Linked DNA regions of Planctomyces sp. SH-PL62. The protein of the gene in region 1 interacts with the protein of each later gene in a pairwise test. Links are inferred from orthologs where the notes say so. Each region holds a gene or a part of one and is shown on either strand. Other genes may lie near its edges. The genes, in order: recA and dprA.

What was found.
Region 2: the proteins of recA (region 1) and dprA interact in binary tests that used the Bacillus subtilis proteins (3 or more experiments, as listed by UniProt). The link is inferred for Planctomyces sp. SH-PL62 from one-to-one orthologs.

Annotation. Positions count from the first base shown.
Region 1 is NZ_CP011273.1:2,208,511-2,223,757, forward strand. The notes cover bases 351-3,191. They hold recA (recombinase RecA), read right to left. Parts: upstream 2,395-3,191; coding sequence 1,306-2,394; downstream 351-1,305. Other genes in these bases: VT85_RS08455 (hypothetical protein), read left to right, coding at 351-1,250; thpR (RNA 2',3'-cyclic phosphodiesterase), read right to left, coding at 2,467-3,090. Outside these bases: more of VT85_RS08455, read left to right, coding at 1-350; VT85_RS08470 (hypothetical protein), read right to left, coding at 3,203-3,655; VT85_RS08475 (hypothetical protein), read left to right, coding at 4,099-5,562; VT85_RS08480 (TerC family protein), read right to left, coding at 5,658-6,422; VT85_RS08485 (YybH family protein), read left to right, coding at 6,703-7,731; VT85_RS08490 (tetratricopeptide repeat protein), read left to right, coding at 8,228-9,388; VT85_RS08495 (GGDEF domain-containing protein), read right to left, coding at 9,473-10,438; VT85_RS08500 (hypothetical protein), read left to right, coding at 10,763-11,374; VT85_RS08505 (CAP domain-containing protein), read right to left, coding at 11,570-12,157; imidazole glycerol phosphate synthase subunit HisF, read left to right, coding at 13,218-14,030; VT85_RS08515 (type IV pilus twitching motility protein PilT), read left to right, coding at 14,096-15,247. UniProt on the Bacillus subtilis protein: Multifunctional protein involved in homologous recombination, DNA repair and competence.
Region 2 is NZ_CP011273.1:1,297,615-1,312,805, reverse strand. Bases 1-2,785 are described here. They hold dprA (DNA-processing protein DprA), read left to right. Parts: upstream 1-720; coding sequence 721-1,851; downstream 1,852-2,785. Other genes in these bases: VT85_RS05075 (hypothetical protein), read right to left, coding at 1,936-2,754; aroB (3-dehydroquinate synthase), read left to right, coding at 1-657. In the rest of the region: VT85_RS05070 (alpha/beta hydrolase), read right to left, coding at 2,873-3,724; VT85_RS05065 (PP2C family protein-serine/threonine phosphatase), read right to left, coding at 3,839-4,978; VT85_RS05060 (sensor histidine kinase), read right to left, coding at 4,975-6,690; VT85_RS05055 (ABC transporter ATP-binding protein), read left to right, coding at 6,949-7,878; VT85_RS05050 (hypothetical protein), read left to right, coding at 7,875-9,395; VT85_RS05045 (TlpA disulfide reductase family protein), read right to left, coding at 9,438-10,421; VT85_RS05040 (glycosyltransferase family 4 protein), read right to left, coding at 10,508-11,920; VT85_RS05035 (NAD-dependent epimerase/dehydratase family protein), read right to left, coding at 12,079-13,008; glmS (glutamine--fructose-6-phosphate transaminase (isomerizing)), read left to right, coding at 13,522-15,191. UniProt on the Bacillus subtilis protein: Protein that helps load RecA onto ssDNA during transformation. Binds cooperatively to circular ssDNA, is able to bridge different segments of DNA. Favors the loading of RecA onto SsbA- or SsbB-coated ssDNA and formation of RecA-DNA filaments.

The DNA.
Region 1 (15,247 bases):
CGGCGTTCCACGCCTGGCGGATCAACCGGCCGGGCCACGTCCGCGACGTGGAGATCACGCTGGGGAGGCGGCTGGGCCTCCAGGTCACGCTCGACGCCGTCGCCTATCCTCGCCCCGGCGAGATCCTGTTCCACGGCATCGTCCTCCGCCAGGAGGAGCCGAGGGGGAAGGGCCTGGCCGAGATCGCCCGCGCGGCCTCGCTCCGCCTGGTCCAATCGGGCCGCGACCTGATCGTCCACGCCGACGAACTGGCGCTCCGGGGCGAGAGCCCGGACCTCGCCATGACCCAGGTCGGCTCGCTGCTGCAACGATCCGGCGAGGTGCCGTACGACCGCGTGGAGCTGACCGCGCCTTCGTGCCGTCTGGACCTCGGCGCGGGGCTCGGCTTTTCGTTGCAGGACGTCGCCGCGACGCTCGCCTCGGAGCCGTCGGGACCGACCGTCCGCGTGGCCTATCGCCTCGTCGAGCCCGGATCGAAGACGCGATGCGAGCTGACCCTGAGCCGGGACCGCCGCGTCGATCCGGTCAGGACCACCCTGGCGCTGAAGACGCTGGAAGGGCTGCCGCTGCCGGCCCGCGTGCTCGACGTGTTCTTCGACGCCACCGACTGGATCGGCGAGGACGCCCGCGTCGACGGCCGGCTCACGCTCCGACGCTCAGGCGGCGGCGCCTGGGAGGGAGACTTCGCCGGCGACCTGCACGACGTCGACCTCGCCGCGCTCGTCGGCCGACGATTCCCCAGCCATCGCCTCGCCGGCTCGGCGCGGGTCTCGATCGAGAACGCCCGGTGGGGCGACCGGCCTGGGCAGGGGCCGGGCTGGATCGAGGCCAAGGGGAAGCTCACTTCCGGCCCCGGATCCGTGGGTGTCGATCTGCTGACCGCCCTCGCCCGCGAGATGGCCTTCCGGCCCCCCTCGCGACACGCCCGGGGCGTCGACGCTCGCAGGTCCGAGGTCGATTTCGGCGCGCTCGGGATGGCCTTCGACATGCGGCCCGACGGCGAGATCCACCTCGCCGGCGCGCTGGGGAACGAGCACCCGCCGGACGCCGTCCTGGCCGCCGGCGTCTCGCCTTTGATCCACGCCCCCGAAGGCGCTTCGAGCGTCCACGGGCTCATCAAGACGCTAGTCCCGGTGGCCGCCGCCCGCCCGGGAACCCTCGTCCCGCTGACGTCGGAGTCGCGGGTCCTGCTCTGCCTCCCCGTCGCCCCCGAAGTCGCCCGGCCGACCCGGACGATGGGAGCGAACTGAGCGGGAAGCGAAACGAAGGCGCCTTCCCCGATCGATCGGGGAAGGTGCCTCGGCGTCAGGCCTCGTCGAGCGGTTCGTCGTCGTCGTCATCGACGGGCGCGCCGTTGGCGAGGGCGGCGGCGGCCTGGCCGGTGCGGCTGGCCATGACCTTGGCGGCGATCTCCTCGGCGAGCGCGGTGTTCTCGCGGAGGAACTCCTTGACCTTCTCACGCCCCTGGCCCAGCCGCATGTCGCCGTAGTTGAACCACGAGCCCGACTTCTCGACGAGCTTGTCGGCCAGCGCCATGTCGAGGATGTCCCCCTCGCGGGAGATGCCGCTGGTGTACATCATGTCGAACTCGCACGTGCGGAACGGCGGCGCGACCTTGTTCTTGACGATCTTGACCTTCACCCGAGAGCCGGTGATCTCCTCACCGTCCTTGACCGGCCCGATCCGCCTCACGTCCACCCGGCACGAGCTGTAGAACTTCAGGGCGCGGCCGCCGGGGGTGGTCTCCGGACTGCCGAACATCACGCCGATCTTCTCGCGGATCTGGTTGATGAACACCAGGACGCACTTGGAGCGGGAGACGCCGCCGGTCAGCTTCCGCAACGCCTGGCTCATCAGCCGGGCCTGAAGGCCGACGTGGCTGTCGCCGATCTCCCCCTCGATCTCGGCCTTCGGCACCAGGGCCGCCACCGAGTCGACCACCACGATGTCCACGGCGTTGGAGAGCACCAGCATCTCGGCGATCTGCAGCGCCTCTTCCGCGCTCCCCGGCTGGCTGACCAGGAGGGACTCGATGTCCACCCCGATCCGCTTGCACCACGACGGGTCCAGCGCGTGCTCGGCGTCGATGAAGGCCGCCACGCCGCCGATCTTCTGGGCGTTGGCGATCGCCTGCAGCGCGATCGTCGTCTTGCCGCTGGACTCCGGCCCGAACAGCTCGATGATCCGGCCTCGCGGCAGGCCCTTGCCCCCGAGCGCCAGGTCGAGCGAGAGGGCGCCGGTGGAGATCCCTTCGACCTCCAGGTGGCTCCCCTCGCCCAGCTTCATGATCGAGCCGGCGCCGAACGTCTTCTCGATCTGGCTGAGCGTCGTGTTCAGCGCCTTCGCCTCGGCGGACGCCGCTTTCGCCTCGGTTGCTACTTGTCGCTTCGCCACGACGTCGGCTCCTTCATGCTCGCCTGAGTTCTGTACGCCCGATCACTAGTTTAGCACGTCGGTCGATTCCGGTCAAGTCTCGGGGCGGGGTTTCGCCGAGGCCAGGCCGCCGCGGACGAGCGGGGCGTGGGTGGGGCCTTCCGGGGTGAGCGTGGAGGAGTAGGCGACGACCTCGCCGACGGTGAATTCGCCGGCCGTCCATTCGCGGAATTGCTCCAGGATCTCCGTCAGATCGGCGGCGGGGATGGTGGTCGAGGTCGGTCGCTTGTCGCGGCCGGTCCGGAGCCTTCCCAGGGTGACGTGAGGGCTGAATCGCACGTCCTCGGGCTGGCGGCCCACCTTGCGGAGGTTGGAGACGACGGCCTTGTGCAAGGCGGCGAGGGGTTCGAGGCCGGGACCGTCGAAGCCCGCCCAGATGACGCGGGGCCGCTCGGGCTTGGGGAAGGCACCCAGGCCGGCGATCCTCACTTCGAAGCGTTTGCACGCCCGCGCGGCCTTGACCGCGGCGTCGCAGACGTCCTTCAGCTCGGTGAACGGGACGTCGCCCAGGAAGGCGAGCGTCATGTGGAACGGCGCCGCGTCGTTCCAGCGAAACTCGGGCAGGAGCGGGGAGAGCCTCGTCTGGAGCTTGGCCAGCCGCTCGGCGACCGGGGAGGGCACGTCGATCGCGAGGAACGTCCGGGTCGTCTGGGCCATCGCGTCGTCGGATCCTTTCCCATCGGCATCGTCGTTCGGGGTCCCGCGCATCATACCCCGACGCCCTCGTCGGTGCGAGGCGTCCCACCTCCTTCGGGGTCGGGGCCGCCGCCTAGAATTCGGGACGGATGCGGGCCACGACGCGGCGGACCAGGCGGAGCAGGGGGGAGGGCTCGTCGCTCGAGGCGTCCTCCTCCAGGTAGCGGGAGATCTCGTTGGGCTTGAGCACCAGGACCATCCGGAGGCCGTCGCGTCGGGCCTGATGGAGTTCCTCGCCGCCGATGAGGACGCCGGTGGCGGCGTTCCCCTCCTGCGTGAACGCCAGGGTCACGGCGTCCTCGGGCCGGTTGTCCAGCCGGATCTCGGTCGAGCCGCCCGCGGGCAGGTCGCCGATGTAGGTCTCGACCCCCGCGTACGAGGCGATGAGGTTCCGCACCGGGGCGCCGCCGTTGACCACCCGGACCGCGTTCACCGGCCGCCGAAGCCACCAGACGCCCAGCTCGATCGCCAGAGCCGAAATCACGATCAGCCCGACCGTCAGCCCAAACTTTCGACGCCCCGTCATGGCTCGACCTCGGGAGTGCTCCTTCGACTCCTGTCAGAGTCCGCACGGACCAGGATCGCACGGAAGGACCGCCTGGAACAAGGGAGAAGGCGCCGCGCGAAGTCGTTCGCGGCCGGCTTTCGGCCGGGACGGCCCCGAAACCCATCGGAATCGGCTGATCGATCGGCGATTCGCGGCAAGACGCGCCGAGTAATCCGGCGGTAGGCGTTGTCCGTTTTCCAACGGCGGGCGGACGGCCCGTGGGGCTTCGAAAACGTCAATCGCCCCTGCGGCGGGGCCGATCAACGGTAGGGGGGAGAGGCGCGTCGCAAGACGGGCCCGGCCCCCCGCGACGACGGATCGGGACGAGCAAACCCTGCCGACTTCTCGGCCCGCGACGCCTGGGTGATCCTGGGCGTCCGTGCGGCCGGCGTCGGCCTCGCGACATGCAGGATGGTCCCGCCTTGAACGAGACTTCGACCCAGCGCCAAGCCAAGCCCTGGTCACGAGTCGATCGGGCTCCCGACGGCCGCTCAGCCTCCGTGAAGTCCTCCGACCAGGCCGGAATCCTCCGGCCGACGTCGGGGAGGTTCTGGGGGATGGTGGGCCTCGTGATCCTGACCGGCGTGACGAGCCTGGTGGTGGCCACGATCTCGATCTGGCTGACGCCGGTCTACATGGCCGCGATGGTCCTGATCTTCGCCGCGCCCCGGTCGAACCGGCCGGTCGCCCCGGCTTCGCCGCCCCCGAGCGAATCCCTCCCCGAGCCCGCGGAGACGACTGAGGCCTCACCCGAGGCCGCCGGCGTCGAGGCGGCGACGGAAGGGACGCCCGAAGGGACGGCCGAGGCGGTCGCGACGGCCGAGGACGCCGACCCCGCCGCGTCCCCCAAGCCCCGCAAGCGTCGGAGTAAGGGGAAACGCGCGGCCAGGGCGGCGGCGCTCGCCGAGGCGTCGTCGTCGCAGCCCACCTGGATCCGCGTCGGCCCCGGAAAATTCGTCCGGGCCGACCTCCAGGCTCCCCCGAGCGAAGCGGAAGCGCCGGCCGAGCCGACCCCCGCGGCCGATCCCGAGATCCCCGAGGAGACCGAGAGCCCGACCGAAGTCGCGACCGAATCCTGGACCGATGCCGAAGCCGCGCCGACCTCCGCGCCCGATGGGCTCGTGGTCGCGGACGAGGCCGTCGCCATGGAGACCTTCGCGGAAGAGACGCCCGCGACGGCGATCGACGAGGGACCGAGCGAGCTCGACTCGACGGCCCCCCCCGACGCCGACGAAGCGGCCCCCACGACCCCTGACGAGGAGTACGGCATCGCGCCCTCTGCACTCGTCGAGAACGACGACGAGGAGTACGGCATCGCGCCCTCTGCACTCGTCGAAGCCTCCGGCGAGGAGTACGGCAACGCGCCCTCTGCACTCGTCGAGACGTGGGAGCCCGTGGCCCTTCCCGACGCCGTCCCCGACGACGAGCCTGCGTCCGCCCCCGAGCCGTCGACCGTGACGGAGCCGGCCGCCCAGGTGGAAGTTCATGAGGAGGTCGCGACCGAGATCGAGTTCCCGGTCGAGACGGAAGTCCGGGAAGACGTCGCGGAGGTCGCGAACGCCGAGATCCCGATGGAGACCGAGAGCCCGACGACGATCGCGCCGCCGCTCCTCGCGCGCCCAGCGCCCGAGGGGTCGGCGACCGCCTCGCCGTCGATCGATCGGCCCGCCGGCCTCGGCCTGCTCCGCCGGCTTTCGCGAGTTCGGGAGCGTTGCGACCGCGCCCGCGTCCGGTCCCCCCGCCCTCGCGGCGAGGCGCCTCGCACGGCCCAATCGGGCCGGTCGGCGCGCATCACCGCGTCGGGAAGGTCCGGCCGCGACCGCCGTCGCGTGGACAAGCCCCGCCGTCGTCCTTATCCCCGTTCGCCGCCGCCGAGACGCCCCTGACCCGACGAGATGAAAACAGGCGACGCATCCCATGCGGCGCGCGAAGACGCCCCGGCCGAACTCGGCACGGGGCGTTTTTGCATTCCGGGTCCGCCTCAAGGATTCGCTGACGGCTCCATCGAGGTCTCCGTCGGCGGCGGCTCGACCGCGTCGGCCCACTCGCCCCCATCCTCGTCGTCCGAGTCCGGCAGCCATATGTTGACGGTGAGGCACAGGGCCACCAGGGTGAACCGCAGCGCCCAGAGGCCCCAGGCGGGGAATTCGGGCCAGCCCGCCACGTAGCCCTTGTGAAAGAAGTCGTGGAGGTCGTGGGCCATCATGTCGGCGGCCGTCCAGGCCAGCAGCGCCGCCCCCGCGTACACGATCCAGCGGTAGCGGTTCATGATCTCGGTGATCACCGCGCTCAGGAAGAGAAGCATCATGATCGACAGGACGAGGCCCATCACGATCTGCGCCGACGACTGCGCGGCGCTGGCGATCGCCAGGACGTTGTCCAGGCTCATGATGAAGTCGGCCAGGGCGATCCGCTGGATGGCCTTGAAGAGCGAGGCCGGGGCCATGTGGGGATGATCGGAGGCCGCGTCCACCTCCTCCTGCATCAGCTTTGCGGCGATCCAGACGAGGAAGATCGCCCCGATGAAGCGAATGCCGGGGATCACCAGCAGCGTGGAGACGACCAGGGTGAGCCCGATCCGCATGAAGATCGCGAGGCCGCAGCCCCAGATCATCGCCTGACGACGTTGGGCCGGCGGCAGGCGATGCGCCGCCATGCCGATGACGACCGCGTTGTCGCCGGAGAGGAGCAAGTCGAAGAGGATGATTTTGAGGATCGCGATCACTTGCGAGAAGTCGTCGACCATGCGTGCGAGATCCGGAGGTTGGGGCCTGGGGAGGTGCCGACGCGGGAGGTTCGGGCGACGACCGGACCGCCGCTCGCCACAAGGTGTTTCATCATAGCCCCCCGCCGCCGGGTGGGAACCTCCCCAGGATCGGACCGGCGCGTGCCTCGTCTCGGATTTCGCGAACCTTTTCGAATTTGGCCGGTCGCCCCCGTGACGCCCGCCCCGTATGTTTCTAGAAACTCTGCGGCGGACGGCGCGAACGCGGACCGCCGACATGATCGAGAAAGGCGATTCGCCCATGTCGAGATCCACCAGACTCCTGATCCTCTTGGCCTTCCTCGGAATCGGCTTCGGGTTCGCGAACGCCCGGGTCTTCGCGGAAGAGCCGCCGGCCTCGCCGGCCGGGGAGGCCGACCGGGCCGCGATCCACGCCCTGCTGGCTGAGTTCGTGAAGGCGTACGACGCCGGAGACGCCCACGCGATCGCCGCCCTGTTCACGTCGGCCGCCCGGATCGAGGCCGAGGACGCGGACCCGATCGTGGGCCGAGCCGCGATCGAGAAGCGGTTCGCCGAGCGGTTCGAGGCCGAGCCGGGCCGGACGATCGTCGTCGAGCCCACCTCCCTCCGCATGCTCGGCGCGGACGCAGCGATCGAGGAAGGCCTCGCCGTGGTGGCCTCGCCGCCCGACGGCGACCACCACGCCGGATCCGTGCGCTTTCGCTACACGGCCGCCTATGTCCGGGAGGACGGCCGGTGGCTCCAGGATTCCATCCACGACTTCCCCATGCCCGACCTCGACGCCGAGAAGTCCCCTCGCGAACGCCTGGCCGACCTCGAATGGCTGATCGGCGAGTGGATCGACCAGGACGACGACGCCGAGGTCGAGACCACCTGCGAGTGGGCCGACGACGGGGCCTTCCTGATCCGCAAATTCCGCGTCAAGGCCGCGGGCTCGATCGGGCTGTCGGGCGTCCAGCGGGTCGGCTGGGACCCCCGGCTCAAGCAGTTCCGCTCGTGGACGTTCGACTCCGAAGGGGGCTTCTCCGAGGGGCTCTGGTCGCACGAGGACGGCGACGACCGCTGGATCATCAAGACCACCGGCGTCTTGAAGGACGGCCGAACCGCGTCGGCGACGAACATCGTCTCCCGCCGAGGCCGCGACGTCGTCCGCTGGTCGTCCGTCGAGCGGACGCTCGGCTCGTCCGCCCTGCCGGGCGTCGAGGAGGTCACGCTCGTCCGCAGACCGCCGCCGCCCCGCGCGGCGGCTTCCCCTTCCACCCCCGCTCCCACCTCTACCCCGGGCGATCCCGCCAGGAGCCGACGATGAACAGGACCCTTCAAGCAGCTCTGGCCGGCCTGGTCGCCTCGTGCCTCTGCCTGCAGACGACCTCGACCTTCGCCCAGCGCGGCGGCGGTCGCGGCGGCGGCGGGATGCGCGGCGGCGGCGGCGGGATGCGCGGCGGCGCCCCCGGCGGCATGCGGGGGGGAGGCGGCGTCCCCGGCGGCATGCGCGGGGGTGGAGGCGTCCCCGGCGGCGGGGCGATGCGCCAGGCGCCGACGTTCAACCGCACCCCGTCGTTCACGCAGCCCGGCAACATCCAGCGGGGGAACCCCGGCGGATGGCAAGGCCAGATGAGGCCGCCGACGGCCGGTCCGGGCCCGGGTCAGATCAACCGGCCGAATTTCGGACCGGGCGCCGGTCGCCCCGGCGTCGGCGGGCCGATCGCCGGCCCCGGCGGCCGTCCCCCGATCGCCGGCCCCGGCGCGCCTGGCCCCGCCCGCCGATCGCCGGCCCGGGAGGCCGTCCTCCAGGGGTGGGAACGATGCCCGGCGGTCGACCTCCGGGATGGGGCGGGAGGCCGCCGGCCTGGGCCGGGAGGCCGGGATGGAACAACCATCAGGCCTGGGTCAACGGCTACTGGCATGGGCGGAACAACAACGGCTTCTGGAACAACAGCGGCGGCTTCTGGACCGGGATGGCGGTCGGCGGCATCGCCGGCTGGGGGCTCGGCTCGTCCATCTACAACTGGGGGTATCGCCCGTACGTGAACCCGTACGCCGTCGTCGCGACCCAGCCGATCGTCGTCCAGCAGCCGGTGGTCGAGGCCGCGCCGGTCTATGACTACTCGCAGCCCCTGGCGGCCTCCACGGCGACCGAGCCGGCCGCCGCCGACGACCCGGCCTTGCAGACGTTCGCGGACGCTCGGGCCGCGTTCCTGGCCGGCGACTATCCCGGCGCCCTGCAAAGGACCGACGAGGCTCTCAAGGCCCTCCCCAACGACGCGGCCCTCCACGAGTTCCGCGCCCTCTGCCTGTTCGCGCTGAAGCGCTACGACCAGGCCGCCGAGGTGCTCTACGCCGTCCTCGCCGTCGGCCCCGGCTGGGACTGGACGACCCTGATCGGCCTCTATCCGAATATCGAGGTCTACACGGCGCAGCTCCGCGCCCTGGAGGACTATCGCACGGCCCACCCGGACTCGGCCGCCGCACGGTTCGTCCTGGCCTATCACTACCTGACCGAAGGCTTCACCGATGAGGCCGTCCGGGAGTTCAACGCGGTCTCGCGGCTGCAACCCGGCGACACGCTCTCCAAGCAGATCGCCGCCAGCCTGAAATCGGACGCCCAGGCGGCCCAGCCCCCGGAGGCCGAGACCGCCCCGGCTCAGCCGGAACCCGGCGAGGCGGCCGCCCCGGCGAACGAGCCGAGCCTCGTCGGCGTGTGGAAAGCCTCCCCCGACCCGTCGGTCTCGATCGAGTTGACGATCAAGGACGACGGCGGATTCACCTGGAACGTGACCCAGCAGGGCCGGACCCAGCCGATCAACGGCGCCTACAGCTACGCCGGAGGCATCCTCACCCTGGCCCGCGCCGAGGATCAGAACGACGCCATGGTCGGCCGGGTGACCTGGAAGGACGACTCGCATTTCGTCTTCCAGGCCCTCGGCGGGGGCGACAACGACCCAGGTCTGTCCTTCGCGAAGTGATCTGAGCGACTCGTGCAAGAACCGAGGGGGGATCGGCCCGCGGCTTCAGCGCCTCGGGCTTCGATCCCCCCCTTCGTCTGGGCCTCAGCACCGGGACGCGACTTCGCGGCCCCGGTCGAAGGCCGCCGCGACGCGACCGGGGCCGAGTTCGCAGGCTTCGGCCAGGGCCGCATCGGCCGCATCGAACAATTCGCCGAGCGTCGAGGCGCTCGTGGGGAAGGTGGCCGCGCCGATCGAGAGCGAGGCTTTCAGCGGGATTCCCATCAGGTCATGGGCGGCGGCGATCCCCTGGCAAAGCTTCTCGCCCACGCGTCGGGCGTCGTTCAGCTCCGAACGGGGGAGCACCACCATGAGCCGGTCGCCGTCGAGCCGTGCGACCAGGTCGCTGGAGCGGAGCAGCCCCACGATCCCGATCCCGATCCGGCTCACCACCCGGTCGGCCTCGGAGTCGCCCAGCAGGTCGCGCACCCCTCGCAGGCGGCCGATCGCCACGACGAGGATGGAGAGCGGCTCCTTGTGGCGCCTCGCCTGGCTCAAGGCGAAGGGCAAGACCGTCCCCAGCAGTCCCACGTCGTGAAGGGCGGACGGGGCGACGTTCGGGCCGGAGCGAGCCGACGGACTCGCGAGGCGACCGGCGCGATGCCGCTCGATCGCGAACGCCGCGAGCGTCGCCAGCGATTCGAGCCGCCGGCCCATGATCTCGGACGGGGGCTCCGGATCGGCCCCCGGCCCGTCGAGGACGAGCCAACCCCAGGTTTTCCCGGACTCCCCGACCCGCAACGGAAGCGCAGTCGCCCCCGATGCGGGCTCGACCGCCTCGCCCGCCAGGTGCACGGCGATCGGCGCCCCGCCCGCCACGCGTCGGGCGGCCGTCGCCAGTGCGTCGCAGAGGGCGACCAGATCGGTCGAGGACGAGGCCGCCGTCGCGAAATCATGGACGGCGGCCTCGACCTCGGCCCTTTCCCGGCGTCCCGCGTCCATCTCCTCACCCTCACGCGTGGCGAGCGTCGACGTCGGGGCGTCCCTCCTCCAGCCTTTTTCCGATTGCATGGCGCTCCTCATCCATTTTCTGTCCCTGGAAGTCTCTGAACCTCAATGAGAAACCTAGGTCAGCTTCGCGAGGGTGGCGCGGAAAGATCGGCCTTGCGGGGGATCGAGGAATCGGACAGGATGCGACGTCCCCTCGGACTGGCCGTGATTCGCACGAGCCAGGACCGACCCGCCCGCTTTCATGTCCGGGACCGGGTCGAGACGCCGATAAGAGAGAGTAGATCACCGCGACCGGGAAGGTTCGCGGAAAGTCCCGGCCGGGGGGCGCCCGTGCGGGCGCGTCACGGCGAGCCGGGCAGGCCAGGCAGGATGAGGCCCAGAATCATGCGAAAGTCGCGGATCATCGCGAGCGGGGCGGGAGTGCTCGGGGCCGTCGTCCTGACGCTCGCGCAGGCGGGATGCGCCTCGGGATGGATCCCGACGTCGCGGGTGACGCGGGTCTTCGCGCCCGAACCGGTGGCCGAGAACCCCTTGCTGGTCCCGGTCGACGACTTCGAGGCGGTCTGGAACAAGACCGTGGCCGAACTCGGCGGCTACTTCGACGTGGCCTCGGAGAATCGGCTGTCGCGGACGATCGTCACCGAGCCCAAGATGAGCGCCACGGTGCTGGAACCCTGGCTCGCCGACACCACCACCATCCAGGACCGGGTCGAAGCCACCCTGCAGACGATTCGACGGTTCGCGATCGTCAAGGTCGATCCGGCCCCGAACGGGGGCTTCCTCGTGAAGGTGGAAGTCCACAAGGAACTGGAAGACATGGTGAAGCCCGACCGTCAGATGATGGGCCGGGCCGTGTTCAACAACGAGTTCCCCGTGAACCGGATCCGCGAGACCGTTGGTCCGGTGCCGGTGGCCGTGGGATGGATCGCTCGGGGCCGGGACGCCAACCTGGAGCAGGCGATTCTCTCGGGAATCCGCAGTGCGTTCTTCCTCTGAGCCGGGCCCTGGCCCGGTCGCGCGGCCGGCCTCCCCACGCGGTCCTTCCACGCGTCGGGATGCGAATCCGCGGTCGCTCGCACCTGCTTCAGGCTGATCGGGCCTCGACCTCGAGGCTGCTGAATCGGCGGGTCGCCTGGAGCGGCCGATCATGGCCGGCTCCGACTCGAAATCCGAGAGGGCGAAACGCGACGCTCAGTTGGCGTTGAAGGTCCACCAGGCGCCGGCACCGGCGATCCCGACCCAGGTGATCGTCGGATCCAGCAGCGCCGCGCGGTGGGCCGGAGAGGCCATCCACATCGCCTCGATGCCCGGGAAGCCGCCCATCGCCGAGTTCTGGCGTCGAGCCGGACCCATGACGTGGTGCCCCAGGCCCTGGGCCGCCTGCTGATTGTTGTTCATCGCCGCCCAGCTCGACAGGTTCGGGTCGTGGCCGACCGCGCCGAGGCCGTAGGAGGCCCGCACGCCGTTCAGCCAGTTCACGAATCCGTACGGATCGCCGTAGGACGCGGCCGGGGCCGCCTCCGCCTGGACGGGCTGCGCCGCGACTTCCGTGGCGACGTACCCACCCTGGTAAACCTGGGCGGCCTCGGGCTGCTGGACGTACTGGACCGCCGGGGCGGTCTGGTAAATATAAGTGGGGGCGGGCTGGGTAGGAGCCGCCGTACCATCCGTGGTGTAGTAGTACTGTTGGGCCTCGGCCTGGCAGGCGACCGCGATGACGGCGACGAGAGATAGGACCACCCGACTCAAGACGCGAGGCTCAATGGTGGGACTGGACAACGGTGGAAACTCCCTTGGGTTGCGCGAGCGATGCGGCACCACGCCGCGCCCGTAATCGCCGGGGCCGAGCCCGAATCCGGGAGGGATCCGTCCTCGTCACCCCGACGCGACTCGCACAGGGTGCCAAAATGGGACGATATTCCAGAAAACGCAAACGGTTTTTCGGCCGAACCCCAATTTTCAACACTCGTTTTACAAACCTTGCATTCTCATGTATCAGCATCCAGACTCGTTCTCATGACCGCCTCAAGAAGGTCTGGGGGTGACAGGGCCGTGACGACGCAAACCCAATACAGGCCATGAAAAGCCCGCCTGAAAGGGCCCTGGGGCCGACGTTCCAAGGGCCGATCCTCGGGGCGATCCGATCCCCGTCCGACGATCGTTGCCACTGACGAATCGAACATCCATTCATGTCACGCGACATCTTGATGGGACAACTGTGAGACGACGGAAACGGGAGAGTCCATCCGACCGCCGCGAAGGCCTCGCGACCGACAAACAGGCCGCACAGCCGGCGCAACCGCCCCATTCCTCGCCGTCGACGGCCTAAGTCCGAGCCAGGCTCGCGAAGGGGGGTCGTGGAGACTTCGGGCCCGCCGATCATACGTCGCATGGGGGATCGTTAGACGCTCTTCATCCTGTTTCGGTCGGACCCGGGGCCGGGCGGACGAACCGACGATGGGCCGCCCCCGCGCGACGCTTCGCGCGTCGGAGTCGGAACTTTTCGACCCCCTGGTTGGAACGTCTGCGGCGGCCTCGGCGGGCGCGACCGGAGATCGGAATTCGGGGCGGGAGAGGGGGGGGCGTCCGGCGAGGCGACCGGAGGGATGAGGCGGCCGGGCAACGGCTGATCGACGCCGAGACGCCGGGAGGAGACCTCCAGGAAGCGCCGGGCGGGCGCGGAAAAGGGATCTTTCGTCCACCCTCTAGGCTGCATTCGGCGGCTGTTATAGAATACAGCGTCGCTCTTCCTGATAGTGGACGTAACTGCACACGTCGGAATCGGTTCGGGCTCGCGGCGGGGCGGTCGCCCCGAGCGGGCGCCGCGATGGGGTCGCGCATGCTGGCCAAGCGGATCATTCCTTGCCTGGACGTCAACCAAGGCCGCGTGGTCAAGGGGACGAATTTCCTGAACCTCCGGGACGCCGGCGACCCGGTCGAGGTGGCCCGCCGTTACGATGAAGAGGGGGCCGACGAGTTGGTCTTCCTCGACATCACGGCCAGCCACGAGGGGCGGGACATCCTCTGGGACGTGGTCCGCCGCACCTCGGAGGTCTGCTTCATGCCCCTTACCGTCGGCGGCGGGATCCGCACGCTCGACGACGTCCGGGGGCTCCTGAAGGCCGGGGCCGACAAGGTCTCGATCAACTCGGCGGCGGTGCGCGACCCGGACCTGATCCGCAAGGCGGCCCGCAAGTTCGGCAGCCAGTGCATCGTGGTCAACATCGACCCCAAGCGGGTCGTGAAAGAGGGCCGCGAGGTCTGGGAGGTCCACATCAACGGGGGCCGGATCCCGACCGGGCTGGAGGCCGTGGCCTGGGCGATCGAGGTCCAGCGGCTGGGCGCCGGCGAGATCGTCCTGACCAGCATGGACGCCGACGGCACCAAGAACGGCTACGATCTGGAGATGACCCGCGCGGTGGTCGACGCCGTGGAGGTCCCGGTGGTGGCGTCGGGAGGGGCCGGGAGCCCGGAACACCTGCGGGCCGTGCTGGCCGAGGCGGGCGCGAGCGCCGCGCTGGCCGCGAGCATCTTCCACTATAAGGAGTACTCGATCCGGGAGACGAAGGATTACCTGGCCGAGCGGGGGGTCCCGGTCCGCCGGCCGCCGTCCCCGTCCGAGTCCTCGGCGGCGTCGGTCCGGTCTTCCTGACCGCACCCCGCGCCTCCCCCGTCCGATCGCCCACGATCCCCCGCATCTCGACCCGAGGAGAGCCCATGTCCACCGCCGTCGAAACCAAGATCGACTCGCCGGCCAACGAGCCCGAGGCGAACAAGCTGTTCCGCATGTGCATCAAGTACCAGGCGTCCGACCTCCACCTGAAGGTCGGCATGCCCCCCTCGATGCGGCTCTCCGGCGTGCTCAGGCAGATGCAGCTCCCCCCGCTGACCACGTCGGACATGGAGCGGCTGATGTTCCCGCTCCTGACCCCCCGCCAGCGCGGGATCCTCGACGAGGAAGGGGGCGTGGACTTCGCCCACCTCATCTACGACGGCGACAACGAGACCCGGTTCCGGGTGAACCTGTTCAAGCAGCGGGGGCGGCTGAGCCTGGTCGCCCGCCGCGTGAACAACAAGATCCCGTCGTTCGAGGCCCTCCACCTCCCCGCGGTCCTGGCCGACATCACCCAGTACGACCAGGGGATCGTCATCTTGGCCGGCGTGACCGGGTCCGGCAAGTCGACGACCATCGCCTCGATGCTCCAGTACGTCAACGAGCGCGAGCGGATGCACATCGTCACGATCGAGGACCCGGTCGAATACACGTTCAAGGACGACAAGTCGATCATCAACCAGCGCGAGGTCGGGATCGACGTCATCGACTGGGACACGGCGCTGAAGCACGCCGTCCGCCAGGACCCGGACATCATCCTCGTGGGCGAGATGCGCGACCGCGACACGTTCAGCGCGGCCATGCACGCCGCCGAGACGGGGCACCTCGTGTTCGGGACGATCCACGCCGGGTCGGCGCCGTCGACGATCAGCCGCCTTCTCGACCTCTTCCCGCGGGACATGCACTCGTCGCTGCGGCAGTCGCTGGCGTTCAACCTCAAGGCGATCGTCGCCCAGAAGCTGCTGCCGACGACCAAGGAATGGTCCGACAAGGGGGTCGGCCGCGTCCCCACCAACGAGATCATGCGGATCAACCCCACGGTCAAGAAGCTGATCCTCAACGAGGACGACAACAAGCTCGGCGACGCGATCCGGATCGGCAAGGAGGAAGGGATGATGGACTTCACCGAGAGCCTCCGCCAGCTCGTCGTCAACGAGAAGATCGAGCGCGCTGTGGCCTTCGAGGTCGCGCCCCAGCCCGAAGCTTTGAAAATGGCCCTCAAGGGGATTACCATCAACCAGCCTGGTATCCTATAA
Region 2 (15,191 bases), 900 kb from region 1 along the record:
AGGGTCAAGAACATCGTCGGGGCCTTCCACCAGCCGATCGCCGTCTGGATCGACGTGGCGACGCTGAACGACCTCCCCGACCGCGAACTGCGTTGCGGCCTGGCCGAGGTGGTCAAGTACGGCGTGATCCTCGACGCCCCGTTCTTCGAGGAGCTGGAGGCCGACGCCGGGGCCATCCTGGAGCGTCGGCCCGCAAGTCTGCGGCGGATCGTCGCCCGGAGTTGCGAGCTGAAGGCCGACGTCGTCTCGCGGGACGAGCGCGAGGAGACCGGCCTCCGGGCGGTCCTCAACTTCGGACACACGATCGGCCATGCGGTCGAGGCGACGGCCGGCTACGGCGGCGCCTTCCAGCATGGCGAGGCCGTGGCCGTGGGGATGGTCGCCGAGAGCCGCCTGGCCGAGCGCCTGGGCTGGGTCGACGCCGCGTTCACCGGGCGATTGATCCGCCTCCTGGAACGATTCGGGCTCCCCACTTCCTTGCGAGGGCTGGCCCCCGGGCCGCTCCTGGACGCCATGGCGAGAGATAAGAAGAACCAGGGCGGGCGCATCCGGCTGGTCCTCCCCCGGCGGCTGGGGACGGTCGAGCTCACCGACGCGGCCGGCGTCGAGGACCTTCGGTCGCTGCTCGAAGACCTCTGCCGTCCCGACGCCCCCTGACCGCCCCCCGCCCCGGCCGCCCGACGCCCATCGAACCGAATCGAGTCGAATCGAGGACCCCCCGTGGACCCGAGCCCGAGCCCGGCCGACGACCCGCTCCGCGACATGCTCACGCTCATGCTGACGCCCGGGGTCGGGCCGCTCACCAGCCGGGCGCTCCTGGATCACTTCGGAACGCCCGGGCAGGTGCTCGACGCCCCCGTGGCCCAACTTCGCGAGGTTTCCGGCGTCGGCCCCAAGCTGGCCGACCGGATCAAGCACGCCCGCGCCGACAACGACCCCGACCGCGAGCTGGCCGAGTGCCGCCGCCACGGGGTCGCGGTGATCCCCCGAGGCGAGCCGGGCTACCCCCCGCCGCTCGACGAGATCCCCGATCCCCCCGCCCTGCTCTACATCAAGGGCGCCCTGGAGGCCCGCGACCAGATCGCCATCGCGATCGTCGGCTCGCGGCGCTGCACCCCCTATGGGATCCGCACCGCCGAACGGCTGGCGACCTCCCTGGGCCGGACGGGATTCACGATCGTCTCGGGCCTGGCGCGAGGGATCGACGCCGCCGCGCATCGGGGCGCGCTGAAGGCCGGCGGACGGACGATCGCCGTGCTGGGCAACGGACTCTCGGGAATCTACCCGCCCGAGCACGAGGAGTTGGCCGCCGAGATCGTCGCCGGCCGTGGGGCGATCGTGAGCGAGCTCCCCATGACCCAAGGGCCTCTCTCGGGCCTTTTCCCGCAACGCAATCGAGTCATTTCGGGGCTGTCCCTCGGCGTCATCGTGGTCGAGGCCGCGCCCCGGAGCGGCTCGCTGTCGACGGCCCACCACGCGATGGAGCAGAATCGCGAGGTCTTCGCCGTCCCCGGCCCGGTCGACAGCCTGGCCAGCCGGGGCTGCCACCGCCTGATCCGCGACGGCGCCCGCCTGGTGGAGACGGTCGACGACGTGATGGAGGAGCTGGGCCCCCTCGTCCGCGAAGTCCGGCCCGCCCCCGACGAGCCGGCCGTCCGCCACCCGGCCGAACTCGGCCTGACCGACCAGGAGCGTTCCCTTCTAGGCTGCCTCGACGACGCCCCCAGCGGCGTCGACGTCCTCATCGCCCGCACCGGCCTGACCGCCTCGCAGGTGATGGCCACCCTGAGCGTCCTGGAACTCAAGCGGATGGTCAAGCGGCTCCCCGGCCACCAGTTCGTCAGGGCCTGAGCCGCGCCCCCGTCGTCGAGAGTTCAGGCCCGCCGTCGTCCCATCGCCTGGGATCGAAACGTCCGTCCCACGAAATGATGCGACCTACCTCTCGACGGCGAGGTTGGGATAGCGGGCCCTCAGCTCGGCCAGGCCTTTCTCGCTCACCAGGGTTCCGGTGATGCTGAGGGTCTCCAGCTTGGTGAACGGCCCTAGTTCCTCGACGATCCTGTCGGTGACGGGCGTCTCGTCGAGCCGCAGGGTTCGGAGTTCCTTCGCGAAATCCAGATCGGCGAGGGCCCGGTCATCCATCTGCGCGCCCCTGAGGGTGAGTCGCTCGAGGCGTCTCAAGGGCTTCAGGTGAGTCAGCCCCGCGTTGGTCACGCCGGTATCCGCCAGGTTGAGTCCCACCAGGCGGGGGACGTGGCGAAGGTGGAGCAGACCCTCGTCGGTGACTCTGGTCTTCTCCAGGTTGAGCACGGTGACGGTGGGGGTCATCGCGAGAATCCCGAGCCCCGCGTCATCGATGTCCGTGTCATACAGGACGAGCATCTGGAGCGCGTCGAATTTCCGCACGCCTTCGTAGTCTGCCGAGGAGATCGCGGTCCCGCTCAGGTTCAGCACGTCCAGCACCTTGCACCGGCTCATCACGGCCCAGGCGGCCTCGTTGACCCGCGTGTTCTCCAGGTCGAGCCACAACAGGTGCGGGAGCTTGTCGATGAGCTCGATGTCGTCGTTCGTGGCCTTGGTGTCCGCCAGGGAGACCTTGGTGATCGGTCGCCGCTCGAGCGCCGGGGAATCGGCGCGATGGACACGCCCGCCGAGGGCTTCCACCCGTGCCTCGAATGCGGCGTCGCTCGCAGCCGGGCCGTCGGCCGGGGCGGCTTGCGACAGGAGCATCAGCATGATCGCGACGTGATGCATCGTGAACCCCCGGTTTGACCCCCTGGATGATCGATCTTCGGCGCCTCCGGAGGGGAGGTTTGGAAGACAGCGAGCCCGGTCCGTCGGTTCGTCGCCGCCTGGGGCCGTCGCGGCCGATTCAGCCGAGCCGGGGGGCGATCCAGCGGACGATGTCGTGCATGACCCGCTCGCGGCCCAGCTCGTTGAGCGGCTCGTGGAACATTTTCGGGTAGAGCATGAGGGTCTTGTCCTCGATGGCGACGGCGTCGAAGAACTCGCGGACCGACGCCGGGTCGACGATCGGGTCGTCGCCGCCGACGATCAGGAGCAGCGGCGTGCGCAGGTCGCCCGCCCGGCGCAGGAGCATCTCGCCGCCGGCGACCAGGCCGAAGTAGAACGGCGGGCTGATGCGGTTGTGCCGGAGGTCGTCCCGGCGCATCGCCTCGTGGACGACCGGGTCGCGGTTCTCGGCGTACGAGTCGTCGAAGGCGGGGAGGGTCGCCCAGGGGGCCAGCCGCAGGAGCAGCCGGCCGATCGTCAGCTTGAGCCGCGGCACCCGCATCGCGAGCCGGATCGACGGGTTGGAGACGACTACCCCCGCCAGCCCCTCGCCGTGCTCGATCGCGTACCGCAGCGCGACCTGGCCGCCGTTGGAGTGGCCGAGGAGGAACAGGGGGACGTGGGCGAAGTGGAGACGGGCCCACGAGGCGACCGCGCGAAGGTCGTCGACCAGGTCCTCGTAGCGACGGACCACGCCCCGACGCCCCGGGCTCCGACCGTGGCCGTGGAAGTCGTGCGCCACCACGTCGACGTTCAACTCGGCCCCGAGGTGCTCGGCGACGTGGGAATAGAGCCCGCCGTGCTCGCCGAAGCCGTGCGCGACGAGCACCACGCCGTCGGGCCGGGGGCGACGCCACCATCGCCCCTTCAGGCGACGGCCCCCCGCCGCGGTGATCGTCAGTTCGGAGACTCGCGAGCCGATGGGGCCCATCCTCTCGCCTCGACTTGCCTGGGGGAAACGACGACCGGCCGGGGCGGGCACGGCCCCGGCGCGTGGAGTCTATCGAGGCCGATGGATCCGATCGAGGCCAATTCCCGGGGCGGTTCAGCTCCCGTCGCGCGCCAGCGTCAGCAGGGTCACGTCGTCGTCGCGGGCCGAGGCCCCGGCGAACCGTCGCACGTCGTCCAGCACCGCGTCGAGACGCTCCGCCCCCGTCCCCTCCCCCCGGAGGAAGGCCGTCAGCATGCGGTCCCGGCCGAACATCTCGACCAGGCCCCGGGCCTCGGTCACGCCGTCCGTGTAGAGGAGCAGCGATTCCCCGGCCCCGAAGGCCGCCGAAAGCTGCGCGCAGGGGAAGTCGCAGAGGGCCGACGAGAGGATCGGGCCGGTCGAGTCCAGCAGGCGGACGCCGCCGTCGCGATCCAGGATGATCGATTCCGGGTGGCCGGCGTTGACGTACTCCATCACGTCGCGATCGGGATGGAGTCGGATGCAGCAGAGGGTCACGAACCGTCCGGGATCGAAGTCGCGGATTCCCTCGCGGATCCGGTCCACCACCTTGCAGGGTTCGAAGTCGTCGACGTGGGAGGCGCGGAAGCCCGCCTTGACGACGCCGGTGACCATCGCGGCCGAGGTCCCGTGGCCGGCGACGTCGGCGATCAGCAGCGAGACGCCCCCGTCGCGAGTCTCGGCGTAGTCGTAGATGTCTCCGGCCAGTTCGTTGGACGCCTGGTATCGGGCGGCGATCGTCAGCCCCCGAGCCGCGTAATCCGGCGGCGGCAGCAGGCTGAGCTGGAACTGGCGGGCCTCCTCCAGCTCGCGGCCCACGCGGTCCAGGAACCGCTCGCGCTCGTCGCGGAGCCGGCGGCGCTCCAGGCAGCGATGGACCAGGGCCAGCATCACCCGGCGGTCGAAGGGCTTCTGGATGAAGTAGTACGCCCCCTCGTCGATGGCCCGCAGCAGGTTCTCGTCGGGATCCTCGGCGTTCCCCGTCATGATGATGACGTCGAGGCCCGGCTGGTCCTTCTTGAGCGTCCGCATCAGGTCGAACCCGTTGACGTCCGGCATCCGGATGTCGAGGATCGCCAGGTCGAACGCCTCCTCGCGGGCGGCCTCCAGGGCCGCGGCGCCGCCCCCCGCCACGACGATGCGGTGGTGCTTGTGGGACAGGATCCGCGAGACCGCGCGGAGCATGCCGGGGTCGTCGTCCACGACGAGGATCGCCGCCTCTTGAGTCTCCATCATGATCCTTCTCGTCCTTCGTCGATGGGGAAGTCCACCCTCACCCGCGTCCCCTCGCCGGGGATGCTGTCGATGCTGAACCGGCCCCGAAGCTGCGCCGCGATCGAGCGGCAGATGGCCACGCCCAGGCCGTGGCCGTTGGGCTTGGTGGTGAAGAACGGCTCCTGCAACTTGGCGAGGTCCTCCGGCGGGATGCCCGATCCGGTGTCCTCCACCTCCAGCACCAGCCACCCTTCCACCGTCCGCGCCCGGATCGTGAGCGAGTCGCCCGGCCCGGTCGCGTCCCGCGCGTTGCTGATCAGGTTGAGCAGGAGTTGCTCGACGTCGGCCTGGACGGCGAACAGGGGCGGCAGGTCGGCCGGCACGTCCACCGTCAGCGTCACGCCCCGACGCTCCAGCGTCTCGCGGAAGATCACCAGCGCCGAGTCGACCGCCTGGGCCGGCGAGACGTCGCTGGGGTTCCGCGCCGAGCCCCGGGCGAAGTTCAGCATGCCGCCGAAGATCCGCCGACACACCCGGATCGAACGCTCCACCTGGAGCAGGTCGGCCGTCGCCGACTCGGGATCGAAGGCGTCGGTCTCCAGGTCGTCCAGGAGCTGCTGGACCAGCGGCAGGACCGCCCCCAGCGCGTTGTTGACGTCGTGCGAGACGCCCCGCGCCAGGTCGGCCATCGCGTGCTTCCGCTCGGCGTCGATCATCCGGCGCTCGAGCGTCTCGGTCCGGCGCGCGTTCTGGAGCGAGACGGCCGCCTGGGGCAGGAACTGCGAGATCAGGTCGACCTCGTACGGGCAGAACGAGCCGGGGTGGATCGACGCGACCTTGAGCACCCCCAGCAGTCCCGACCGCGTGATCAGCGACGCGCACAGGATCGCCCCCTCGGGGGGGGCGAAGGTCCCGTACCGCGAGACCCGGTCGTAATCGAGCAACTCGGCGAGCAGCGGCGACCCGCCGCCGGCCCAGTCCGTCCAGCCGTCGCCGCCTTCCGCGCGGTCGAACCCCAGGACGACGGGCTGCGCGAGAAGCTCGTGGAGCGAGGCCTTGAGCGGGAATTTCCGGCCGACGTTCTCCCCCTTGGCCTTGCGCCAGGCGACCTGCTCGGCGACGACTTCGAGCACCCCGAGGTCGGCGTCGTGGATCAGGAGGGCCGCCGAGTGGTCGTAGGCGATCAGCGACCGGATGCCGTGGAGGACCTCGTAAGAGAGGTGCTTGGGGTGGCTCTGCTCCAGCACCTTGCGGTCCACCCGCGCGCGGACCTCGCGGATCCGAAAGAGGTCCGCCTGGTCGATCAGCTCGTTGGCCAGGCCGCCGATCGCGGAGAACGCCTGGCGGGCGTCCCAGTGGAAGGTGGCGTCGGCCGATCGGATCGCGAGCGCGCCCCACATGCGGCCGTGGCGGCGGAGCCTCGCGAGCATGACGTCGGGGGGGACGGCCACCTTTTCGCCGCGCAGGAATCCGGACAGGAGCCGGCGGTCCCACGAGGCGTCCTCGCTGGTCCGGTGCAGGAGCCGCGCCTCGCCCAGGCCGGGCTGGATCGCCCCCACGCAGCCCTCGCACGCGCCGGAGAGGTCCATCCCGAGGCGGAGGGCCCCGCGCAGGATCTTGTCCGGGTCGCGGACGTCGCGATACTGGGAACGGAACCGCCAAAGATGGTCGGTCAGGTCCGCCCACCCCCCGCCGGGGCTCGGCTCGACCGACCGATCGCCGTCGTACTTCAAGGCTCCTCCGGTCGTCCGGGGACTCTTCCGCGCCTCGCCGTCCCAGGACCCGGTGGTCGGGAGAATTCCGGCTCGCCTCCAACCAGAATGATGGCTCCCGGATCGCGGATTGTCCACGCGCCTGGCCGCCCCCTCGCCCGAGTTCCGCCCGTCAAGCCGCGAAAACTGATCGGTCGCACGCATTTCGCTTGAAGGTCGCGGCCGGGCCTCGCACAATCGTGGGAGGCCAGGACGAACGTCGAACCAGCGAGGACGGGGATGCTCTCGATACGCGACCTGCGCGTCGACTACGACGACTTCTGCGCCGTGCACGATCTCTCGCTGGAGGTCGGACCGGGCGAGGTCTGCGGGCTGATCGGCCCCAACGGCGCCGGCAAGACCACGACGATGCGGACGATCCTCGGGCTGATCGAGCCGACCTACGGCGAGATCCGCATCCTGGGGGTCGGCCTCCAGGAAGACCACGAGCTGGTCGGCCGCGCCGTCGGGTTCATGCCCGACTTCCCGCCGGTCTACGACGACCTGAAGGTCTGGGAATTCCTCGACCTCTTCGCGGCGAGCTACCGCATCCCCCGGCGGGCGCGGCCCGTCGTGGTCGGCCGCCACCTGGAGATGGTGGGGCTCGCCGACAAGCGAGACGCGACGGTGACGGGACTGTCGCGCGGGATGAAACAGCGGATGATGCTGGCCAAGACCCTCATCCCCGACCCGGCCGTGCTGCTGCTCGACGAGCCGGCGAGCGGCGTCGACCCCCAGGGGCGGATCGACCTCAAGAACATCCTCAAGCGGGTCGCGGCCGAGGGCAAGACGGTCCTGATCTCGTCGCACATCCTGGCCGAGATGAACGAGTTCTGCACCTCGGTCGCGATCATGGAGCGCGGGCGGCTGGTCGTGGGGGGCCGGATCGACGAGGTCAACCGGCGGATCATGGGGGACATGTCGCTCTCGGTCGAGATCCTCGCCGGGCTCGACGACTTCCTGCGGATCGTCGCCGAGGACGACCACGCCGGCCTGGTCGAGGCCCGCGCGGGGGGCGTGCACGAGTTCCGATACCGGGGCGACGCCGAGGCGGCCGGCGACCTGCTCGCCCGCCTGATCGAAGCCGGCGTGCGCCTCTCCTCGTTCTCCCGCCGCAAGGACAACCTGGAAGAGCTGTTCCTCATGGTCGGCGCCAAGGAGCTGTCGTGATACTTTCCGAGTGGCTGGACAACCCGATCTTCGTGAAGCACGTCCGTTCCCGACTCCGGCCCCAGGCGTTCACGACGTCGGCGGCCGTGACCGTCCTGATCAGCCTCTGCATCCTCTACGGGACGTTCCAGGGGAGGGCGTTCGCCTCGGGCGACGGCTTCACGGCGCTCCTGGTCTTGCAGTTCGTCGTCCTCGTCCTCATGGGGTCGACGCAGGTGGGGGCCTCGGTGGGGGGCGCGCGGACCTCGGGCATCCTGGACTTCCACCGGGTCTCCCCGCTGAGCCGCTGGGAGCTGTCGCTGGGCTTCCTGTTCGGCGCCCCGGTGCGCGAGTATCTCCTCACGGCGCTGACGATCCCGTTCATGCTCTTCTGCGTCATGATGGGCTTCCCCGACTTCCGGGGGCTGGTCCAGGCCGAGCTGCTTCTCCTCGCGACGGCCTGGACGATGCACGCGATCTCGCTGCTGGGAGGGCTGGCGCTCAAGAGCGGGGTGTCGGGCCAGAACGCGCTCGGCTTCACCATCATCATCGGGATCTTCGTGGTCGGGCCGCTGTTCGGCGCGTTCAGCGTGCTGAAGGGCCTGATCGACGGCGACCTGCACCTGGGCTTCTTCGGGATTCCGCTCCCCTGGCTGGCGTTCGTGCTGCTCCACCTGGCGGCCTTGCTCGCCTTCTTCCTGCTGGCGGCCACGCGGAAGATCGGGTCGGAGCGGCTCCACGGGCTCACGAAGCCGCAAGCCCTGGCGGCCTCGGCGACGCTGGGCCTGCTGGCGATCGGCGGCGCCGGCAACTGGGACGGGAACGGCGTCGCCCACCTGATCGTCCTCTACATCCTCGTGATCGCGTCCCTGTTCCTGGCCGCGCTGGCGACGCCGACCCTGGCGGAGTTCGACAAAGGCCTGCTGCGAGCCCGCAAGCTCGAGCAGCCGCGTCCCTCGGTCTGGAGCGATTTCGCCCCCAACCGCCCGATCCTGGTCGCGATCTGCGGCGTGTTGCTGGTCGCGGGGTCGATCCTGGGCACCACGGTTTCCGAGACGGCCGCGCGCAACGTCCCGACCCGAGGCGGATTCCCGCTGGCGGTGGCGAACGGCGTCCTGGTCGTCGCCTACTTCGGGCTGGCTTGCCAGTATTTCCTGATCCGGTTCGGCCGCCGCGCCTCGAACTACTTCGGCCTCTTCCTGTTCGTGGCCTGGGTCCTGCCGCTGATCCTGGGCGTGATCACGATCGTGTCGATCGGCAACGTGATGAACGGGGACGCCCGGCCCGCGATGATCTTCTCGGCGACGCCCCTGGTCGGGATCATCGCCGCCTCGGGGGCCTTCGAAAACGACGCCGGTTCCGGCCCGGCCACCGTCGCGATCACCCTGTCGCTACTCTTCACCTTCGTGTTCAACATGCTGTACACGAAGGCCGTGCGGCGGGCCCGGTCTGCAAACGAGCGAGCGGGGGACGATCAGGCCGGGCTCGATCCCGACCTGATCCAACCGGAAGCGAAACCGGCGGCCGTCCCCGGGTGAGGACGGCCGCCGGCGTTTTGGATCCTCCCGCGATGGCCGGCCTCAGCCACCCGTCTTGATCAGCTTCGCCAGCGCCTCGTCGAGCGCGCCGCCGCGGAGGTCGAGCCGGACGACGTTCCCCTGGGGGTCGACGAGGTAGCTCGCCGGGATCGAGCTCACGCCGAAGGCGTCGATCAGGTCGACGCCGGCCGTGGCGTTGTGGAGCTGGACCCAGGGGATCTTGCGGGCCTTGACGAAGTCGACGACGGCCGTCCGGGTGTCGTCCAGGCTGACGCTGACGATCTCGAAGCCGGCGTCGTGGTACTTGCGGTGGGCTTCCTGGAGTCGCGGCAATTCGACGAGGTTGGGGGTGCACCAGGTCGCCCAGAAGTCGACCAGGACGAACTTGCCCCGGAAGTCGGCGAGCCGCACGGTCTTCCCTTCGAGATCCTGGGCCTCCACGTTCGGCGCGGGGCGTCCCACGCGGGCGAGTCGGGCCAGTTCGGTCTCGGCCTTCTGCCGGACGGCGGCGCTCTCGGGGAACTTGGCGGCGAGGCTCTGATAGACCTGGGCGGCGACGTCGACCTCGCCGGCCACGACGGCCGAGATGGCGAAGGTCTCCGAGAAGCTGACGGCGAACTCCTCCTGCTCGGCCGCGTTCAGGCCCTGGATCAGCTCCTGATAGCGGGCCAAAGCGTCCGGGAACTGCTTCGCCTGGGCCTTCGCCATGACGGCGATGATCTGGGCGAGCGCGCGGACGGGGCCTTCGGGGTCGTCCTTCAGGTAGCGTTCGGCGGCCTCCTGGTTCTCGGCGAACCAGTCGTGCTCGATCGCCTTGTTGAAGAGCGCCGCGTAGGCCTGGTCGCGGTCCTCGGCCTTGGGGTTGCGGATCAGGTACTCGCCCAGCTCGCGGACGAGGGCGCGGTCGTGGCGGTTCTGGATGTCGGCGACGCTCTCGGTCGGAGCGGTCTGCGCCGACAGGCCGGCGGCGGTCGCGGCGAACAGGGTCAAGGCGAGTAGGCTGGTTCCGCGGCTGCGAAGCTCCACGACGCGTTCCTCCCGAGAGACTGAGGCTGGAGACGATCTTCGATACGTTTCGACGAGGCCCGGAGGCCGTCTCGTCCGGTCCGGGCTCAGCCGACTTCGATCGCCCCCGCCCTCGACGGGACGGCGACGGCGTGCGAGGCCGGCCTGGTGGGCGTGACCAGGCCTCGGGCCAGCTCGAACCACTGGTAGCAGCAGGGCCCCATCTCGTGCGAGGCGATGAACGCGTGGCGGGCTTTCTCGCCCATCTGCCGGGCGAGGTTGCGGTCGGCGCGGAGCCGTTCCAGGGCCGCGACGACGCCGTCGGCGTCGCCGAAGGGGACCGCGAAGCCGCCGCCGGAGCGCCGGATCAGGTCGGCCGACTCGCAGTGGGGAGGGCCGACGAACAGGGCCGGTCGCGCGGCCGCCATGATGCCGTAGAGCTTGCCCGGCACGACGATCCCGGTCATCTCCGGCCGCATCGAGATCAGGTGGACGTCGGCCGTCGACAGCGACAGGTGCAGCTCCTCGCGGGCCACGTAGTCCAGGATGCGGACGTTGTCGAGCCCGTCTCGCTCCTTGGCCGCCTTCACCTCGGCGAGCCTGGGTCCGCCGCCGATGTAGAGGAAGACCACGTCCTTCTTGTCGCGGAGCCGCCGGGCCGCCTCCAGGAACTCGTCGAACGTGTGGGCCAGGCCCAGGTTCCCGGAGTACATGCAGACCAGCTCGTCGCCGAACCCGAGCCTCTTCCGAAAGCCGTTCGAAGCGTGGGCGACCGGGTAGACCTCGTCCTTGCGGCTCCAGACCGGGATCGTGACGATGCGGTCGGGCCGGACCCTCTTCATCAGGATCCGGTCGGCCATGTAGGGGCCCAGGACCACCACGCGGTCGGCCTGCCGCAGCACGGCGTCGCTCAGCCAGGCCAGCGACCGGACGATCGGGTTGCGGGGCGACATCCGGCGCAGGGCGAGGCTGGCGTCGGGGTGGAGGTCCATGCTCCAGCAGACGTGCGTCGAGCCCTTCATGCGACGGAGGAGCGTCCCCACCAGGCCGATGATCGGCGGCGTGGTCAGGGTGACGACGAGGTCGAAGCGGGGGAGTCGGAACGCCTTGACGACGGCCCGGGCGTAGAAGCTCAGGTAGTCGGTCATCCGGCTCAGCGTGCTCTTGCGCCCCAGCGAGGTGGCCGGCACGCGGTGGATGTGGACGCCGTTGTGGACTTCCTCGGCGGGGGGCGCCGGGTCGCCGGGCTTGTAGCGGCTCTGGGCGCAGAGGACGTGGCACTCGAAGCCGCGGTCGGCCAGCGACTCGGCCAGGTCGGTCAGGTGCTGCGCCGTGGAGGCGTGGTCGGGCCAGTAGTACTGGTTGATGAGGAGGATCCGCTTGCCCGGCCGCACTCGAGCCGGTCCGGGCTCGGGTTCGTCGGCCGTCGCGTCCTGTGCGATTCCGAAGGCGTGCGGGCGCTGCGCCGCCGGCCGCGCCGCCTCGGGGCCGCCGCGAAACCAGAGTTTGCGGTTCACCATGGGAGTCGTTCACCCGGACCGTCGCGGCCCGCAAGGAGGATGGAAATCAGGGTGTGGGGAGAGAGTCCGCGAAGACGCGTCGGCGGGGCCTGACGCGTCGGGCGGCGAAGGAGGCCCGGGAGGGTCGCGACGCGCCCCCCCGGACGACTCGCGATCGCTCAGACGTTCGCGAACGGGTTCTGGAACGAGATGAGCTGGGCGGCGCGGACCAGCTCGGAGATGCCGCGGTCGAGGTCGATGGTCGTCTCGAACCCCTTGGCGCGGATCTTCTCGTAGGAGACCTCGTAGTTGCGCTTGTCGGCGTCGGTGCCGACCTCGGCGAAGTGGAGGTAGAAGTCCGTATGCTCCAGGACCTTGCGAGCGACTTCCTCCTTGGTGAAGTTCATGCTCTCGTGGCCCACGTTGTAGACGTCGTCCTTCACGTCGTCCCAGCGCTCCAGGGCGAAGATGAACGAGCGGGCCATGTCGCGGACGTGGACGAAGGTCCGCTTGAAGCCGCCCTCGTAGACGATGAGGTTGCGATTCTTCACGGCCTGGTACGTGAAGTCGTTCGGCATCAGGTCGAGCCGCATGCGGTTGCTGACGCCGAAGGCCGTCGCGAAGCGATAGGAGAGGCCGTTGCCGGCCTTCTGCACCAGCTCCTCGGACGTGGCCTTGGTCTCGCCGTAGAGCGTGATCGGGGACCGCGGCGTGTCTTCGTTGCAGATGTAGTCCGGGATCGAGCCGTAGATGCTCCCCGTGGAGGCGAACAGGAACCGCGTGTCCTGGGAGCGGGCTTCCAGCAGGTTGCGCGTCCCCTCGACGTTGATCGCCTGGGCGAGCTGGGGCTCCTTCTTGCAGGCGGGATAGCCGACGATCGCCGCGAGGTGGATGATCGCGTCGACGCCGTCGACGGCCTTCTTGACCGCGGCCGGGTCGCAGACGTCCCCCTGCTGGAGCTCGAAGTGGCGGTTCTGGCAGCAGGGGAGGAGCCCCTGGCCGCTGAACCGAAGGTTGTCCATGACCCGGACCCGATGGCCCTGTTCGAGGAGCATCGGGACCAACGTGGAGCCGACGTAGCCGGCGCCGCCGGTGACGAGGATTCGCATGGCAGGTTCCATCCGTGGTGAAGATTCGAGACGCGCCTGGAGCGCCGATCGATCGGGTCGTCAGATGTCAGACAGAAGGGCCGACAAGTTGTGACGGGCTTTCAACGTCGCGATGCGTTGCGCGCCAGGCCCCCGTCCTTGTGGGCTCGTCCCTAGGTTGCGAAACAGCGTCCGAATGCGGATCGGGCGAGAGAGATCGATCGTCGGGCGAGAATCAGCCAGCGTTCCCACCCGGCTCCCAAGGACCCGGCGCCATCCGGTGGAGGGTCCTTTTTGGTGTAGGGGCCGGTCGCCCCGGTCCGTCGGCGAAAGTATCGGTCGCTCGGACTTTCCTGTCAATCGCACTTTCCCCGGCGAACTTGAGGAATTTCCGCGGACCGCCCGAAGGCCGCGGCCCATCCATTGACACATGACGATCTCGCCGAGTATAGAAGCCTTGGGGGTCGACGGCCCGCACGGCCGTCGCCTTAACCGTCCGACCGACCGACCGACCGACGCGCGGAGGCCTCGACCATGTGCGGGATCGTCGGATACACGGGGACCAGGGAAGCCGGCCCGATCCTCGTCGCGGGGCTGCGCCGGCTCGAATACCGAGGTTACGACAGCGCGGGGCTCGCGGCCGTGGAGGGCGGCCGGCTGGAGGTCCGCAAGCAGGCCGGGCGGGTCTCCGTCCTGGAGGACCTGCTCCGTCGCCAGCCGCTGAAGGCGGCGAACGGCGTCAGCCACACGCGATGGGCGACCCACGGCCCGGCGACCGACGCGAACGCCCATCCCCACGTCGGCGGCCGGGCGGGCCGGCGCTCGGTCGCCGTCGTCCACAACGGCGTGATCGAGAACCATGCGGAGCTCCGTCGCGAGCTGGAGGCCGAGGGCTTCGTCTTCACCGGCCAGACCGACACCGAGGTCGTCGCCCACCTGATGGCGCGCGAGCTGGAGCGCGGCGACGACCCGATGGCCGCCCTGCTCCGCGTCCTGCCTCGCCTGGAAGGGACCTACGGCCTGGCGATCGTGACGGCCGACCGACCCGGCGAGCTCCTGGGCGCGCGGCTGGGGAGCCCGCTGGTCGTCGGCGTGGGCGACGGCGAGCACCTGCTCGCCAGCGATCCCGTCGCGGTCGTCCCCCACACGTCGAACGTCGCCTATCTCCAGGACGGCGAGGTCGTCCGACTGACCCCGGACGTCTTCGAGATCCGCCACCGAGACCGGGGCCCGATCACGCCGAGGATCGACCGCATCGACTGGAAGCCCGACGCCGTCGAGCTGGGGGGCCACGCCCACTACATGCTCAAGGAGATCCGCGAGCAGCCCGACACCGTCCTCAACGCCTGCCGCGGCCGGATCGTCCCCGCCGAGGGCTCGGCGAGGCTGGGGGGCCTGAACCTGACGGCCCGCCAGCTCCGTCGCGTGCGCCGGGTGGTCTTCGCGGCCTGCGGCACGAGCTGGCACGCGGCGCTCGTGGGCGAATACCTGATCGAGCGGCTGGCGCACCTCCCGGTCGAGGTGGAGTACGCCAGCGAGTTCCGCTACCGCAACGCGCCGCTCGACGACCGCACGCTGGTGTTCGTCCTGAGCCAGTCCGGCGAGACGGCCGACACCCTGGGCGCGCTCCGCGAGGCCCGACGCCGCGGCCACCCGACGCTGGGGATCGTCAACACGGTCGGCAGCACCATCGCCCGCGAGACCGACGGCGGCGTCTATCTCCACGCCGGCCCCGAGGTCGGCGTGGCCAGCACCAAGGCCTTCTCGGCCCAGGTCGCCGTCCTGACCCTCCTGGCGCTGCACCTCGGCCGATTGCGACAGCTCTCGTTCGCCGAGGGGGCGGCGATCGTCGCGGCCCTCGAATCGGTCCCGGACCTGATCGACGAGGCGCTCGGGGCCGAACCCTTGATCGAGGCCGCCGCCGAGGACTTCGTCCACGCGCGGAGCGCCCTGTTCCTCGGCCGCGACATCCACTACCCGGTCGCGCTCGAAGGGGCCTTGAAGTTGAAGGAGATCAGCTACATCCACGCCGAGGGCTATCCCACGGCCGAGATGAAGCACGGCCCGATCGCCCTGATCGACCCCCACACCCCCTCCGTCTTCGTCGCCCCGCGCGGCCCGCTCCACGCCAAGACGCTGAGCAACATCGAGGAGGTGCGCGCCCGCCGCGGCCCGGTCGTCAGCGTGGGAGTGAAGGGGGACGC